DNA from 2 places in the Blautia sp. CAG:257 genome. Region 1 is predicted to be linked to the other one. Evidence: predicted binding sites of a transcription regulator. Region 1 holds the regulator's gene; the other holds the start of a gene.
The links. Region 1 encodes NrdR, which represses ribonucleotide reductase genes. Its sites were predicted from a motif close to CACAANATNTTGTG; they were not measured.
Positions count from the first base shown of each region.

Region 2: QVP40_RS08260 (ribonucleoside triphosphate reductase) is a predicted target of NrdR. The motif match lies at 5,922-5,935, and genes of this name have one in related genera.

Region 1 is NZ_HF998993.1:16,461-24,573, reverse strand. It holds gene gdhA (NADP-specific glutamate dehydrogenase) at 1-895, shown strand, start outside; gene sigG (RNA polymerase sporulation sigma factor SigG) at 988-1,767, opposite strand; gene QVP40_RS01900 (PRC-barrel domain-containing protein) at 1,871-2,134, opposite strand; gene nrdR (transcriptional regulator NrdR) at 2,296-2,748, shown strand; gene QVP40_RS01890 (glycoside hydrolase family 5 protein) at 2,891-4,075, opposite strand; gene QVP40_RS01885 (HPr family phosphocarrier protein) at 4,091-4,318, opposite strand; gene QVP40_RS01880 (glycoside hydrolase family 43 protein) at 4,334-5,983, opposite strand; gene QVP40_RS01875 (MFS transporter) at 6,005-7,375, opposite strand; gene QVP40_RS01870 (AraC family transcriptional regulator) at 7,593-8,113, shown strand, end outside.
Region 2 is NZ_HF999064.1:15,071-23,183, reverse strand. It holds gene prfA (peptide chain release factor 1) at 1-971, shown strand, start outside; gene QVP40_RS08280 (nucleotidyltransferase family protein) at 1,064-1,981, shown strand; gene glmM (phosphoglucosamine mutase) at 2,029-3,375, shown strand; gene QVP40_RS08270 (tetratricopeptide repeat protein) at 3,387-4,517, shown strand; gene hflX (GTPase HflX) at 4,519-5,769, shown strand; gene QVP40_RS08260 (ribonucleoside triphosphate reductase) at 6,029-8,113, shown strand, end outside.

The DNA of each region.
Region 1 (8,113 bases):
CTTTATGACTGAGCTCTGCAAATATATCGGCGCTGACACAGACGTACCGGCAGGCGATATCGGTGTAGGCGGACGTGAGATCGGCTATCTGTACGGACAGTACAAACGTATCCGCGACCTCAGCGAAGGCGTTCTTACAGGAAAAGGTCTTACCTACGGCGGATCACTTGTACGTACTCAGGCTACCGGTTACGGCGTTGTTTACATTCTTGATGAGCTGATGAAGGCACACAATGATGAACTCAGCGGAAAAACCGTAATCGTCACAGGCTCCGGAAACGTTGCGATCTACGCTGCCGAAAAAGCGACACAGCTTGGCGCAAAGGTTGTTGCAATGTGCGACTCCAACGGATATATCCATGATCCTGAAGGTATCAAGCTTGATATTGTAAAAGATATTAAAGAAGTAAAACGCGGACGTATCAGAGAATATGCTGACCGTGTAGAAGGAGCATCCTTTACCGAAGGCGTTGGCATCTGGAACATCAAATGCGATGTATACCTTCCCTGTGCAACTCAGAATGAGCTTGGCCTCGATGCTGTTAAGACTCTTATTGCAAACGGCTGCAAATACATTGTAGAAGGTGCAAATATGCCTACTACTCTGGACGCTACGGAATATGCTATGGAAAACGGCGTTCTCTTCCTTCCGGGAAAAGCATCCAATGCAGGCGGCGTGGCTACCTCAGCTCTTGAAATGAGCCAGAACTCCATGAGACTTTCCTGGAGTGCAGAAGAAGTAGACGAAAAGCTTCACGGCATTATGAAAGATATCTACAAAAAGATCGACGATGCTGCACAGCGCTATGATATGAAAGACAATTTCGTTGTAGGCGCTAACATTGCAGGATTTGAAAAAGTTGTAGATGCAATGAAAGCCCAGGGTATCGTTTAATCCTCCCAGTTCTTAATAAAATAAACGAAAAACTGCCGCAGGCAAAGTGCTGATAAACGCTCACTTCTGCTCTGCGGCAGTTTTTATTCTCTTTATGTTCCCAAAAAGTTTTTCATGCTTTTCAGCGCATTTTTTTCCAGGCGGCTGACCTGGGCCTGAGAAATCCCTACTTCCTCCGCCACTTCCATCTGCGTTTTCCCGTCATAAAAACGCATTTCTATAATATGCCGCTCCCTGTCTGAAAGTCTTTCCAGCGCTTCCCGAAGCGAAAGGTTTTCCACCCATTTTTCCTCTCTGTTCTTTTTATCACTAATCTGATCCATCACATAAAGAGTATCTCCTCCCTCTGTATACACCGGTTCAAAAAGACTTACCGGATTTTGGATGGCATCCATTGCATAAACGATCATTTCCTTTTCGATTCCTGTTTCCTGAGAGATTTCTGCGATCGTAGGCTCTCTCAGATGCTGCTTTGTATAATTTTCTCTGGCATAAATGGCCTTATAGGCAATATCCCGCAGAGAACGGCTGACGCGGATACTGTTATTATCTCTTAAATATCTTCGTATTTCTCCAATGATCATAGGCACTGCATAGGTAGAAAATTTAACCTGCAGTGTTGTATCAAAATTATCAATGGCTTTCATCAGTCCGATACATCCGATCTGAAACAGATCGTCTGCATTTTCATTGCTGTTCTGAAACCGTCTGATCACACTTAATACAAGTCTTAAATTTCCTTTGATGTACTGCTCTCTTGCTTCTTTGTCTCCCTCCTTGATCCTGCGGAACAATTCCTCCTTTTCCTCGGGCTTCAAAACAGGAAGCTCAGAGGTATTTACTCCACAGATTTCTACTTTATTAAGCGCCATCGAAACATCCTCCTTCTCTCTTTTGCTTATTAAAAGCTTTCTCAGAGACAAGGAGAAATATACTTTTTTCGGAAAAATATAAAAAATATAAGCCCTTGACAGCTTATGTCAGGTGTTCTTTGCGAAAACATTTTTCCTCCTGGATCTGGACCAGAATGATATCATCCCCAATCTGGCAGATACATTTCCAGGGGATCACATACTCGCTTTCTCTTCCAAAAAAGCTGCACAGCCTTCCCGGTCCGGGAACCACCAGCGCTGTGATCTGGCCGGTCTTACAGTCAAATTCCACATCAATGGGACATCCCAGGCATCGGCAGGTGCAGGTATTAATGATTTCTTTTTGTTTCAGCTCACATAAGCGCATAACAGCAACCGTTTTTTCTCAAATATATGTAAAAAAACGCCAGATTATGCATTTCCATTTGTTGACATAAAAAGTAAAATTATAGTATAATGTGCCCATAACAGCAGGGTTTGGAAGGTTTTGCATATCTCTGCTCAACTGGATAGAAAGGGGACAATGCCATGAAATGTCCGTTTTGTGGTCGGGACAATACCAGAGTTGTAGATTCCAGACCTGTAGAAGACACCAATTCCATCAGAAGAAGACGTATGTGTGAATCATGCGGAAAGCGCTTTACTACTTACGAAAAGGTAGAAACCATTCCGTTAAGCGTTATAAAAAAAGACCAGAACCGTGAACCCTACAGCCGCAGCAAAGTTCAGGACGGGATTCTCCGCGCCTGCTATAAACGGCCTATTCCGGTAGAAAAAATAGAAGAGATCATGGATTCTATAGAGGGAGAAATCTTTGACCGGGCTGACAGAGAAATTTCCAGCAATCAGATCGGCGAGATCGTCATGGAACACTTACAGGCGCTGGACGCAGTTGCTTATGTTCGTTTCGCCTCCGTATACAGAGAATTTAAGGATGTCAGTACCTTTATGGAAGAGCTGAAAAAATTTATGGAACCATAATCCGCAGGAGATAAAAATCCCCTTAAACAGACCTGGGTTCATTGCCCTGTCTGTTTAAGGGGATTCTGTTTTTCTGATCCTGTTTTTATAAATTCTATCAGGCGGTTTCTGATAGATTAAATCCTGTAAATTCCTGTATTTTTTATTCCCGGTTATCTTTTTCCTCAGTCGGAAACCATCCGAAATCCACACATCTTCCCAAATCCCAGCTGTCCCATCCGATCCAGCCTTTTTCGTTTACCGTATCTGTAAGAAGCTTGTAGCTCCAGTAAAAATATCCGCTTCCTTTTTTCCAGGCATTTAACTGAGCCTCTGCCACAGCCTGATAAATCTGCTTTTTCTCCTGTACTCCCAGAGCTTCCTTCTGGCTTCCTTCCTCACCGTTAAGTACACTCCTGCCGCCTTTTGTATCGCAGCCGCAGGCATAAGAATTAAACAGGCACCATTCTCCGCAGATCACTGGAAAATACTGCTCCATCTCCTGAATTTCTTTTTCATAATGCTCCCGGATATATTCCTGATACGCCTCCACGTTCTGTTCACAGCCCTCAGCTTCTGCCATCATCAGATACTGGTGGGTGTCAAGAACCACATTCACATATTTTTCTTCCTGCATAAAATCCTTCCAGGCAAGAAGCTCAAACCCGTCATGGATCACTACGTATTTTTCTTCCGGAAGGAATTTCCTCATTCTGTCATAGGCTCTCACATAAAAATCCTTCAGAAATTCCAGTGTGCAAGGGCCGGAGCCTTCTGCCATGTCTTTATCTGCCGCCGGATAACGGTTTGGCACATCAAATAATTTCCAGGCGCGATCCATAACCGGCTCATTAATGGCCTCGATTCCCCAGAGCCCTTTTCTGTTTCCGTATCTTTCTGCCAGACGTTCCAGAACAGAAAGCACAAATTCCACTTCCTCTGGACTTTTCGACCATCTGCACACGCCGCAGATACCTCCGTTGTCAAAGCCATTCTGCCCAAGAGGCGCTGTATGAAGGTCAAGAAGAATGGTAAGCCCATACTTTTCCGCCCAGTTAAAAGCCTTATCCAGTTCCTTTATGCAGCCTGTAAAGGGTTCTCTGTCCCCAAATACAAAATATGGAACCGGGATACGGACAGCCTCCATTCCCATTGCCTTAATGGTCACAAAATCTCTTTCTGTAATATATTCTGAACGATGGATTTTAATCCTTGCCTCATAAACCTCCCGTGAAAGCTTACGGGGAAGCCAGTATTCATCCTCCGCATCCGTACCCTCAAATAAAGCAGGACTCATCCATTTTTCCAGAACCAGCCAGTTTCCAAGATTTACACCTTTTATAAACATTTTACCTCTCCTCTTTTAACAGATAAATTCCCGGAATGCTTCTTCTACAGCTGCCTCATCCTCTGTATCTGCCATAAGCTCCAGAGGCAAATCCAGGTCAAGGCTGAAAATTCCCATAATGGATTTTGCATTCACATAATATTTTCCACTGGAAAGATCCATATCACAGTCAAACTTCGAACAGATTGCATTAAAGCTCTCCACATCGCTGATATTAACCAGTTTTACTTTTCTTTTTACCATAATTCCTGCCTCCCTTTATTCTACTGCCGCAGTTTCATCTGCCTCATAATCAAAAAAGTCAAAATCTGCTGTGTGACAATGCATCATGCGGTCACCGCAGGTAATTCCCACAAAAGCCCCTGTAAATTCCCCAAACTGTGAATACTCATCAGAAAATTTACTGGTGTCAAAGCAGGGACCGATCTCTGTATAATGTTCCCCATCCAGGGACCACCGGAACTGAGATTTTCTGCCGTTGATCTGCAGACGCATATAAATTTCACAGCCATCCTCCACAAAGGTCCGGGCATCACTGAACTCCTTTTTTTCGCCGTTTTCCACCTGAAGTACGGAAACAGCCCCATGTCCCAGAGTATCGCTGAAATATTTATAAAGGTAAATAAAATTCATATTGTCATAATAGAGGATCAATCCTGCCGTATGCTGATAGGAAAGAGGTGTAAAATCAAGCTTTGTGGTAATGCGGGCCTGCACGCTGGTAAGCTTTCTTGCAAGAAGGCTCACCTGGTTTAAGGAGCATCCGGATTCCTGTCCCCGAAGTCTCGCCCATCCCGGTCTTGAGGTAAGATCCACAAAGCCTGCCGGATCAATTCGCGGCGCATAATAACCGATCTGAAGAGTTTCACCGTCAAAATCATCATGAGCCGGAAGCTTACTTGCCGGGCTCTCAGGAAGAGTACTTTCCTGAACAAACTCCTGAGCCATATTGCCGCCATTCTCCATACGAAGCCATCCATCCTCAGTCCACTTCATACGCTGAATGGCAGTTTCTCTTCCAAGAGTACAGCGAAGCTCAGGCACAAACGGACGCGCAGTCAGATGAACCATCCAGGTCTCTCCGTTCGGCAGATCTACATAGCTGGCATGACCGGATTTTTGAAGCACACTGTCCGGATTATAATACCTGGGTTTTAAATGATCCCAGTCTGACCGTTCATTAAAATCTCCGGGACTTGATGTTAAAATCGGATTGCAGGGATCCGGCTCATAGGGTCCCCAAATATTTTTTGACCTGCCCATAGTTACGCTGTGATAATAACCGGTGCCGCCCTCTGCGCACATAATATAGTAATAATCCCCACGCTTTGTCAGATGAGGTGCTTCTATACATCCTCTGTCCGTGCCTCCTCTCCAGAAAGCTTTTGGCATACCCACAATAGTTTTTTTCTCCGGATCATACTCTACGATATTGATAGGCCCGGGTTTTTCATAAGCTGTCCTTGTTTCCCAGTCAAGGGCCACGATATATTTTTTTCCATCATCGTCATGGAACATAGAGGCATCAAACCCGGTAGAATGAAGATAAACCGGCTCACTCCAGGGACCTTTGGGATCCTTTGCGGTAATAAGATAATTATCCACATCAAAATATCGTGCATTCATGGAATTCATAACACCGTATACCACATAAAAAAGCTCGTCTGCCTCACAGTAGGTCAGGCACGGCGCCCAGATACCCTTTGCGCTTGGAAGCATTCTGAGATCCGGCTCCCTGTCATTCTGAAGCGCATGGGAATAAAGCTCCCAGTTTTTCATATCTCTGGAATGGTAAATGGGAATTCCCGGAAACCATTCAAAAGAAGATACTGCAATATAAAAATCATTTCCTTTTCTGCAGATACACGGATCTGCATGAAATCCCGGAAGAATCGGATTCTGAATCATTTTTTACGTCCTCCTGTATACTTATCTGCCGGCAGCTCTCTCATGAAGATCACGGATAATGCCGTCAAATTCTTTATCCAGATTATAGAATCGCAAAATCACAAAGCAGGCAATAAACACAACAATAGGAATCCACACAAAACAGAGTCTGATAGAAAACAGTGCGGAAGATGACTGTACTGCCGCTTCTCCCACGTATCCGCCGATCTCAAGGATAATACCCAGAAGAGCAGATCCTATGCCGTTTCCGATTTTGTAACCAAAGCTGCAGGCGCTGTTTACCAGTCCCTCTGTACGGTGTCCGGTTTTCCACTCGCCATAATCAATGGTGTCAGAAACCATTGCCCAGATTGTCGCTCCTCCGCAGGCATTTCCAATTCCACGGATCACACTGGAAATTACGATCACCGGCATGGTGCTTCCGCCAAATTCCAGAACCAGCATTCCAACAGCTGACAGAATCAGACCCAGAGAGAATACATTTCTTTTTCCGAATTTCTTTACAAGTCCTGCAATAAAAAACATTGCCGCAATCTGAATGGCATTGTAAATTCCGTTGATTGTACTTACCAGATTTTTATCGCCAAGGATATCCTTTGCATAATAGACAGTTGTTCCTCCGTTTACTGCATAATACAGGAAAAATAATGCCAGAACACAGGTCATCATGATCCAGTATTTATTTGCAAACAGAGATCTGATTCCTTCCGCAAAGGAAACCGGCTCTGCTTCTCCGCTGATCTCTGCAACAGAATGTACTCTCTCCTTGGTTCCGATAAAAGTAAGAAGAAAAGCAATCACTGCCAGAATTCCCAGCACTGCAAAGGTTTTTGTCCAGGCAGCCGCATTATCACCGAAAAACTCTACAAGAGGAAGTGTCACCATATTAATCGTCAGGGTTCCTGCTGTTGCCAGAAGATTTCTGAAAATACTCAGTACAGATCTCTCATAGGGGTTCTGTGTCATTAACGCATTCAATGAAGAATATGGTACGTTGATTGCTGTGTAAACCACAGTAGAAACAAGGTTGTAGGTAATAAATACATAAACAAGCTTAGCTGTTGAGCCAAGAGAAGCAGGTACGGAAAACAGAAGAATTCCTGCCAGTGCAAACGGAATACACATTCTCAAAATCCACACTCTGGCTTTTCCGTGCTTTGATTTTGTACGGTCCACGATCATTCCCATGACAATATCGCTGATTCCGTCAAATACACGGGATATTAACATGATGGTACCTACTGCCGCCGCATTTACTCCTGCATAATCTGTATAGTAAAAAAGCAGGAAGGCAGACATTGCCGTGTAAATAATATTGCAGCCGAAATCTCCGCAGCCATAACAGAAGCGTTCAAAAAGAAGTGCCGGAGTCAGTTTTCTTTTTTCGTTCATTATTATCCTCCTATTCAGAAACCCAACTTTGATTTTCTGTATGGTCATTTGTATTTTTCCTGTCTCTGCGCGCCCAGAACAGCCTTTAGATTACTTGTTGTAACCTGTTTGATAAGCATATCATAAAACACTTGCTCCTCTTCTGCCAGATATGATAGTATCTTATCAACAGGTTAATAGTATCTTTTTATTCACTCAGGAAGGTTGATTGCAGATTATGAAAACAATGCTTACCCCAACAAACTATGAGCTGATCCCATTAAATGATAAGACAAATGTGCGCTTTTTTACCTCCATAGATCCGGGCAGCTATGTGGCTCCCCACTGGCATGATGCCGTGGAGATCGTATATCTTCTGGAAGGTGAACTGAAGGTCATTGTAGGAAATGATTCCAGAATTCTGAAAGCCGGTCAGTGCGCCATGGTAACTCCAAATCAGATTCACTCTACTCTGTGTACCAGCCCCAACCGGGCTATTGTTTTTCAGATTCCGGAAGCCTTTATAGAAAAATTTATTCCCCAGTCAAAAAACCTGTGCTTCAGCCTTCAGGACCCGGCAGACTCTCCCATTCTTCAGAGCAAGGTAGATCTTTTTAAGGAGACACTGATAAAAATGCAGTTTCTCACAGACCTGCAGCCTGACGGAGCTGTTCTCCGGTTTAACAGTCTGCTTTTTGAGACTCTGTTCCAGCTTTATCATAATTTCTGCACAGAAGCGCCCAAAAAAGACACTGTCCA
Region 2 (8,113 bases), on a different contig from region 1:
AACAGAGCGATCTGCAGCCGATCGTGGACGCTTATAAAGAATATAAAGAGAATAAAGAAACTATTCAGGACAGCCTTTCCATGCTGGAAGGGGAAAAAGACGAGGAAATGCGGGAGATGCTCAAGGAAGAGCTTTCTGACGCCAAGAAGCGTGTGGAGGAGCTGGAGCATGAGATTAAAATCCTTCTTCTTCCCAAAGACCCTAATGACAGCAAAAACGTTATTGTGGAGATCCGTGCAGGTGCTGGCGGCGATGAGGCTGCTCTTTTTGCAGCGGAAATTTACCGTATGTATGTAAAATATGCAGAAAGCCTCAGATGGAAAACAGAGATGATGAGTCTCAATGAGAACGGTATCGGCGGATTTAAAGAGGTAACGTTTATGATCCAGGGAAACGGCGCTTATTCCAGGCTGAAATATGAAAGCGGCGTTCACCGGGTACAGCGAGTGCCGGAAACAGAGTCAGGAGGAAGAATCCATACCTCCACCTGTACGGTTGCTATTATGCCTGAGGCGGAGGAAATCGATTTCCATCTGGATATGAACGACTGCAAGTTTGATGTGTTCCGTGCATCCGGAAACGGCGGCCAGTGTGTCAATACCACAGACTCTGCGGTACGTCTGACTCATATCCCCACAGGAATCGTAATTTCCTGTCAGGATGAAAAATCACAGCTTAAAAACAAAGACAAGGCTCTGAAGGTGCTGCGTTCCCGTTTGTATGAAATGGAGCTTGCAAAGCAGCATGATGCAGAGGCTGAGGCCAGAAGAAGTCAGATCGGAACAGGAGACCGTTCTGAGAAGATCCGTACTTATAATTTCCCTCAGGGACGTGTGACAGACCACAGGATCAAGCTCACCCTGCACCGTCTGGACAGCATTCTGGGCGGAGATCTCAGCGAGATCATAGACAGTCTGATCGCGGCTGATCAGGCGGCAAAACTGGCAAATCTCAACAATGAGGAAGCTTAGGAGATAAAGTGATAAAAAAGTATTACAGTATGGAACCTTATAAAAGGTAAAATACAGGAATACCAATATATAGATATATGGAGGAGAATGAAATGAAAAAAACAGCACTGGTAATCATGGCTGCCGGAATCGGAAGCCGCTTTGGAAAAGGAATCAAACAGCTTGCTCCTGTGGGACCAAACGGGGAGATCATTATGGAATATTCCATTTACGATGCTCTGGAAGCAGGATTTAATAAGGTTGTCTTTATTATCAGAAAGGATCTGGAAGAGGAATTCCGCGCTGTGATCGGCAATAAAATTGAACAGATCACAGAAGTTGAGTATGCGTTTCAGTCACTGGAAGATCTTCCGGACGGCTTTGAGAAGCCGGCTGACAGAACAAAGCCATGGGGAACAGGTCAGGCAGTTCTTGCGGCAAAGAATGTTCTGTCCGAGCCGTTTATGGTAATTAATGCAGATGATTATTATGGAAAAGAAGCATATGTAAAAGTACATGACTATCTGGTGCAGGAGCAGCCGGAGGATGGACTTCTTCATATCTGTATGGCCGGATTCCGTCTTGGAAATACCCTCAGCGATAACGGAAGCGTAACCAGAGGCGTCTGCCACATTGAAAACGGAGCGCTTACAGGCGTAACAGAGACTCATGATATTTATAAGACTGAGAACGGGGCAGAATCCAGAAACGCAGACGGAACAGCAGAAGAGCTGGATGTAAACAGCCTTGTTTCCATGAATATGTGGGGACTGACTCCTGCATTTATGGACGTGCTGGAAAAGGGCTTTGTGGAGTTTCTTCAGAATCTTGACGCAGCTGATATTAGAAAAGAATATCTTCTTCCGGAGATGATCGACCGTCTGATCAAGGAAGGAAAAGCAAAGGTTGATGTACTGGATACAAAGGATACCTGGTTTGGGGTGACCTATCAGGAAGACAAAGAAGTGGTGATCGCTGCTTTTGACAGACTTGCAAAAGAGGGCGTTTATCCGGAGACACTTTATAAATAAGCAGTTTCCCGTTGTGTCGGCACAATGGACTTCAAGGAGGAATTATTATGGGAAAATATTTTGGAACAGACGGCTTTCGCGGCGAAGCAAATGTACAGCTTACTGTAGATCATGCTTTTAAAGTAGGACGTTATGTGGGATGGTACTATGGACGCGACCATAAGGCAAAGATCGTAATCGGAAAGGACACAAGAAGAAGCAGCTATATGTTTGAATATGCTCTGGTAGCAGGTCTGACTGCTTCCGGTGCAGATGCATATCTTCTTCATGTAACCACAACTCCCAGCGTTTCTTATGTGGTCCGTACAGAAGACTTTGACTGTGGAATCATGATCTCTGCAAGCCACAATCCTTTTTATGACAATGGAATCAAGCTTCTGAATGGAAACGGACAGAAGATCGAAGCCGAGGTAGAGGCAAGGATCGAGGCTTATCTGGACGGAAAGCTGGAAGAGCTGCCTCTGGCAACCGGAGAGGATATTGGAAGAACTGTGGATTTTGCCTCAGGAAGAAACCGTTATATCGGCTATCTGATCTCTATTCCATGCCGTGATTTCAAGAATATCCGTGTGGGTCTGGACTGCTCCAACGGAAGCTCATCTGCAATTGCAAAAAGTGTGTTTGACGCTCTCCGTGCAAAAACCTATGTGATCAATAATGACCCGGATGGAACAAACATTAATACCAACTGCGGTTCTACCCATATTGAGGTGCTTCAGAGATTTGTTGTGGAAAAAGGTCTGGATGTGGGCTTTGCCTATGACGGCGATGCAGACCGCTGTATTGCTGTGGATCACAGAGGAAACATTATCGACGGCGACAAGATCATGTACGTATGCGGCAAATACCTGAGAGAGCAGGGAAGGCTGAACGGAAATACAGTAGTCACTACAGTTATGTCAAATATGGGACTTTATAAGGCTCTGGAGCGCGAGGGGATCAGCTATGAGCAGACAGCGGTAGGCGATAAATATGTTGCGGAAAATATGCTGGAAAACAATTACAGTATTGGAGGAGAGCAGTCCGGACATATTATATTCAGCAAATATTCAGCAACCGGAGACGGAATCCTTACCTCTCTGATGCTGATGGAGGCCTGCGTGGAGAAAAAGACAACACTTTGTGATCTTGCAAAAGAAATGAAGGTTTACCCGCAGATCCTGAGAAATGTACGCGTTGCAGACAAAGTGGCAGCCAGAGAAAATCCAAAGGTAAAAGAGGCTGTGGAGGCAGCTGCCAGAGCGCTTGGCACAGACGGACGCATTCTTGTGAGAGAAAGCGGAACAGAGCCTCTGATCCGCGTTATGGTAGAAGCGGGAACCGAAGAGATCTGTGCGGAACATGTGGACAATGTGGTAAAGGTGATCGAAGCCGAAGGGCTTATTGTAGAATAAAAAGGATATACATGAAAACAGGAAAAATCGGACGGATACTGGCAGTCTGTATAGGAGCGTCTCTCCTTACAGGCTGCGGGGGTGAAAAACAGAATACTTACAGGCAGGCAGAAGAAAATCTGGAGCAGGGAAGTTATCAGGAAGCGCTGACAGGTTATGAGACTTCTGTTTCCTACAGCTATAAGACGGCGGAGTCTCTGAGAGGCGCAGGAATCGCAAAACTGCGCCTGGGAGATTATCAGGGAGCTGTGGAGAGCTTTACTCAGGCGCTGTCACAGAACCGGGTAAAAAAATCCATAAGGCAGGATCTGCTTGCATACCGTGCAACTGCACAGCTGAAAGCAGGGCTTCCGGATGATGCCATGGCAGACTGTCAGGCTCTGGCGTCTGATTATTCCATGAATGCAGATCTGTATTTTTTAACAGGCTGTGTGGCGCTTGCAATGGATGCCTATGATGAGGCGGCATCAAATTTTGAACAGGCATACGGAGAGAAAGCCGATTATGACATGGCTCTTCAGATTTACGAAGCCTACCAGAGCAGAGGCATGGAGGCTGACGGGACACGGTATCTGGAAGCAATTCTGAAAACTGAGCCCGGGAATGCAGAAGATTACTGCGAGCGGGGCCGTATTTATTACTATATGCAGGATTATGAAAATGCCAGGAACGAACTGACAAAGGCTTCTGAAAAGGGAAGCGTGGAGGCACTCTCTTTGCTGGGAATGGTATGTTTTGCCCAGAATGATACTGCTGCAGCCAGATCCATGTATCAGGATTATCTGAATGCAGAAGAAAGCCGTAAGGCAGAGGGATACAACGGGCTGGCTCTGTGTGATATAGCAGACGGAGATTATCAGAGCGCACTGGTAAATATTGCCAGCGGACTTGAGGCTGCAGATACAGACGAGATGCAGGAGCTTTTATTTAATGAAATTGTTGCATATGAGAAACAGCTTGACTTTAACACCGCTTTTTCAAAGGCTCAGGAGTATATGAAAATGTATCCCGATGACCAGGAAGCAAAGAAGGAACTGGAATTTCTCCAGTCCAGGATCGCGCAGGAAAATGTAGAGGAACCTGCCCCGGAAGAAGGACAGGACACAGCTTCGGCAGAAGAACAGACATCCTGGGAGGGTTGATATGCAGTTGTATGATTTTAAGGAAATTCAGGAGCGGGTGATCCTTGTAGGGGTGCAGACTGATATCGGAGATGATGTGGAGGCATCCCTGGACGAGCTTCAGGAGCTGGCAGAAACTGCAGGAGCAGAAACTGCGACAAAGGTCATTCAGAACAGAGAAGCAGTACATCCGGGAACCTATATCGGAAAAGGCAAAATTCAGGAAGTGAAAAATCTCCTGACTGCTCTTGATGCAAACGGAATTATCTGTGATGATGAGCTTTCACCGTCGCAGCTGAATAATCTGGAGCGGGAGCTGGAATGTAAGGTTATGGACAGAACGCTGCTGATTCTGGATATTTTTGCGGGAAGAGCAGTGACCAGCGAAGGCAAGATCCAGGTGGAGCTTGCTCAGCTCCGTTACCGGTCCGCACGTCTGGTAGGATTAAGAGATTCCCTGTCCAGACTGGGCGGAGGTATTGGAACAAGGGGACCCGGCGAGAAAAAGCTGGAGACGGACAGACGTCTTATCCGCACCAGAATCTCGGCATTGAAAGCGGAGCTGGTACAGGTGGAAAAACACCGTGAGCTGATCCGCGGCAGCAGATCAAAGGGAAGACTGAAGACCGCTGCTATTGTGGGGTATACCAATGCAGGAAAGTCTACGCTTCTGAACACTCTCACCGGAGCAGGAGTGCAGGCGGAGGATAAACTTTTTGCAACCCTTGATCCCACAACAAGAGTAATGGAGCTTGATGACGGACAGCAGATCCTTCTGACAGATACCGTAGGGTTTATCAGAAAGCTTCCTCATCATCTGGTGGAAGCCTTTAAAAGTACATTGGAAGAGGCGAAATATGCAGATTACATCATCCATGTGGTAGACGCTTCCAATCCACGGGCTGAAACACAGATGCAGGTAGTTTATGAAACTCTGAAGGAGCTTGGTGTTTCCGGGAAAAAGATCATTACACTTCTGAATAAACAGGACCTTGTGCCTGATTCAGAGCTGCGTGATCTGCGGGCAGACTATACGGTAAAATGTTCTGCCAGAACAGGCAGGGGACTGTGTGAGTTAAGAGAGCTGTTATCCCGGCTTCTGGCAGAAAGCCAGATTTATATTGAGGAGCTGTATGCTTATAAAGAAGCCGGAAAAATCCAGATGATCCGGGAATACGGACAGCTTCTCTCTGAGGAATACAGAGAGGACGGAATTTTTGTCCAGGCAAAAATTCCTGCGGAGTTTTTTGTGAATGTTATGCCCCGGGGCTGATTGTAACAGGAGCGCTGTAATTTTGGCTGTCCTGGATAACAGGGCAGGTCACATTTGTATAAAAAAATAAATTTCCGGGTTTTGAAAAACATCGGAAAGCCTGTAAATACAGGAAAACAGAACCATCATATAGAGTGTGAAAGGTATGATCGCACAATATATGGTGGTTTTTGCGGTTGACGGAACCTGTGACCTTTGCTACAATGTAATCTATCAGCAGAAAATAAGAGCGAGCAAAGCAAGGGAGGAAGAAGGACTTATGTTTCAGGTAGTAAAACGTGATGGGGAAATTGCTGAATTTCAGATGGCTAAAATTTCGTCTGCTATCAGCAGAGCATTTGATGCAAAAGAAAAGAATTACAGCAAGGATATGATCGATCTTCTGTCGCTGCGTGTGACAGCTGATTTTCAGGATAAGATTCAGGATGACAGGGTCACTGTGGAGGATATTCAGGACAGTGTGGAGAACGTTCTGATCCAGGCCGGCTACAGCGATGTGGCAAAGGCGTATATTCTTTACCGCAAGCAGAGGGAAAAAATCCGAAATATGAAATCCACGATCCTGGACTACAAAGAAATAGTAAACAGTTATGTAAAGGTGGAGGATTGGCGCGTAAAAGAGAACTCTACAGTTACTTATTCAGTAGGAGGTCTGATCCTCAGCAATTCCGGAGCTGTCACTGCCAATTACTGGCTGTCTGAGATCTATGACAATGAGATTGCAGACGCTCACAGAAATGCGGATATTCACATCCATGATCTTTCCATGCTGACAGGCTACTGTGCAGGCTGGTCCTTAAAACAGCTGATCCAGGAGGGGCTTGGAGGTATTGAAGGCAAGATTACTTCTGCTCCGGCAAAGCATTTAAGCGTACTCTGTAATCAGATGGTCAATTTCCTGGGGATCATGCAGAATGAATGGGCGGGAGCTCAGGCATTTTCTTCCTTCGATACTTATCTTGCGCCCTTTGTCAAAGCAGATAAGCTGTCTTACCGTGAGGTGAAAAAATGCATTGAATCCTTTATTTATGGCGTCAACACTCCAAGCCGCTGGGGAACACAGGCTCCGTTTTCCAATATCACTCTTGACTGGACAGTCCCGGATGATCTGGCAGAGCTGCCTGCAATTGTTGGCGGAAAGGAAATGGATTTTAAATATAAGGACTGCAAAAAAGAAATGGATATGGTAAACCGCGCCTTTATCGAAACCATGATCGAGGGAGATGCCAATGGAAGAGGTTTCCAGTATCCGATTCCCACCTATTCTATTACAAAGGATTTTGACTGGTCAGATACTCTGAATAATCAGCTTCTTTTTGAAATGACAGCAAAATACGGAACGCCGTATTTTTCCAATTATATTAACAGTGATATGAAGCCAAGTGATATCCGCAGCATGTGCTGCCGTCTCCGTCTGGATCTTCGTGAGCTTCGCAAAAAAAGTGGCGGCTTTTTCGGCTCAGGAGAAAGCACGGGGTCTGTAGGGGTGGTTACCATTAATATGCCGAGAATCGCCTATCAGTCAAGAAATCCGGAAGAGTTTTACCGCAGACTGGACCATATGATGGACATTGCGGCAAGATCTCTGCATATCAAGAGACAGGTGATCTCCAGACTTTTAAATGAGGGACTTTATCCTTACACAAAGAGGTATCTGGGAAGCTTTGACAATCACTTTTCCACGATCGGTCTTGTGGGAATGAACGAGGCGGGGCTGAATGCAAGATGGCTGGGCTGTGATATGACAGATGAGCGTACCCAGAAGTTTACAAAAGAAGTTCTGGAGCATATGAGAAACCGGCTCTCCGATTATCAGGAGCAGTATCAGGGCGAGCTGTTTAATCTGGAGGCAACACCGGCGGAGTCCACAGCATACAGGCTTGCCAAGCATGACAGAAAACGCTGGCCTGACATTAAAACAGCAGGAAAAGAGGGCGATACCCCGTATTATACAAACAGCTCTCATCTTCCGGTTGAATTCAGTTCGGATATTTTTGACGCTCTTGATATCCAGGATGAGCTTCAGACCCTTTATACATCAGGAACAGTATTCCACGGATTTCTGGGAGAAAAGCTTCCTGACTGGAAGGCCGCCGCTTCTCTTGTGCGGAAAATCGCAGAAAATTATAAGCTGCCTTATTATACGATTTCTCCTACTTACTCTGTATGCAGCGAGCACGGATATCTCAGCGGAGAACACTTTACCTGTCCGAAATGCGGCAAAAAGGCTGAGGTATACAGCCGTATTACAGGCTATTACCGTCCGGTCCAGAACTGGAATGACGGAAAGGCTCAGGAATATAAAAACAGAACCCTTTATGATGTTGTGCATTCTTCCCTGAAA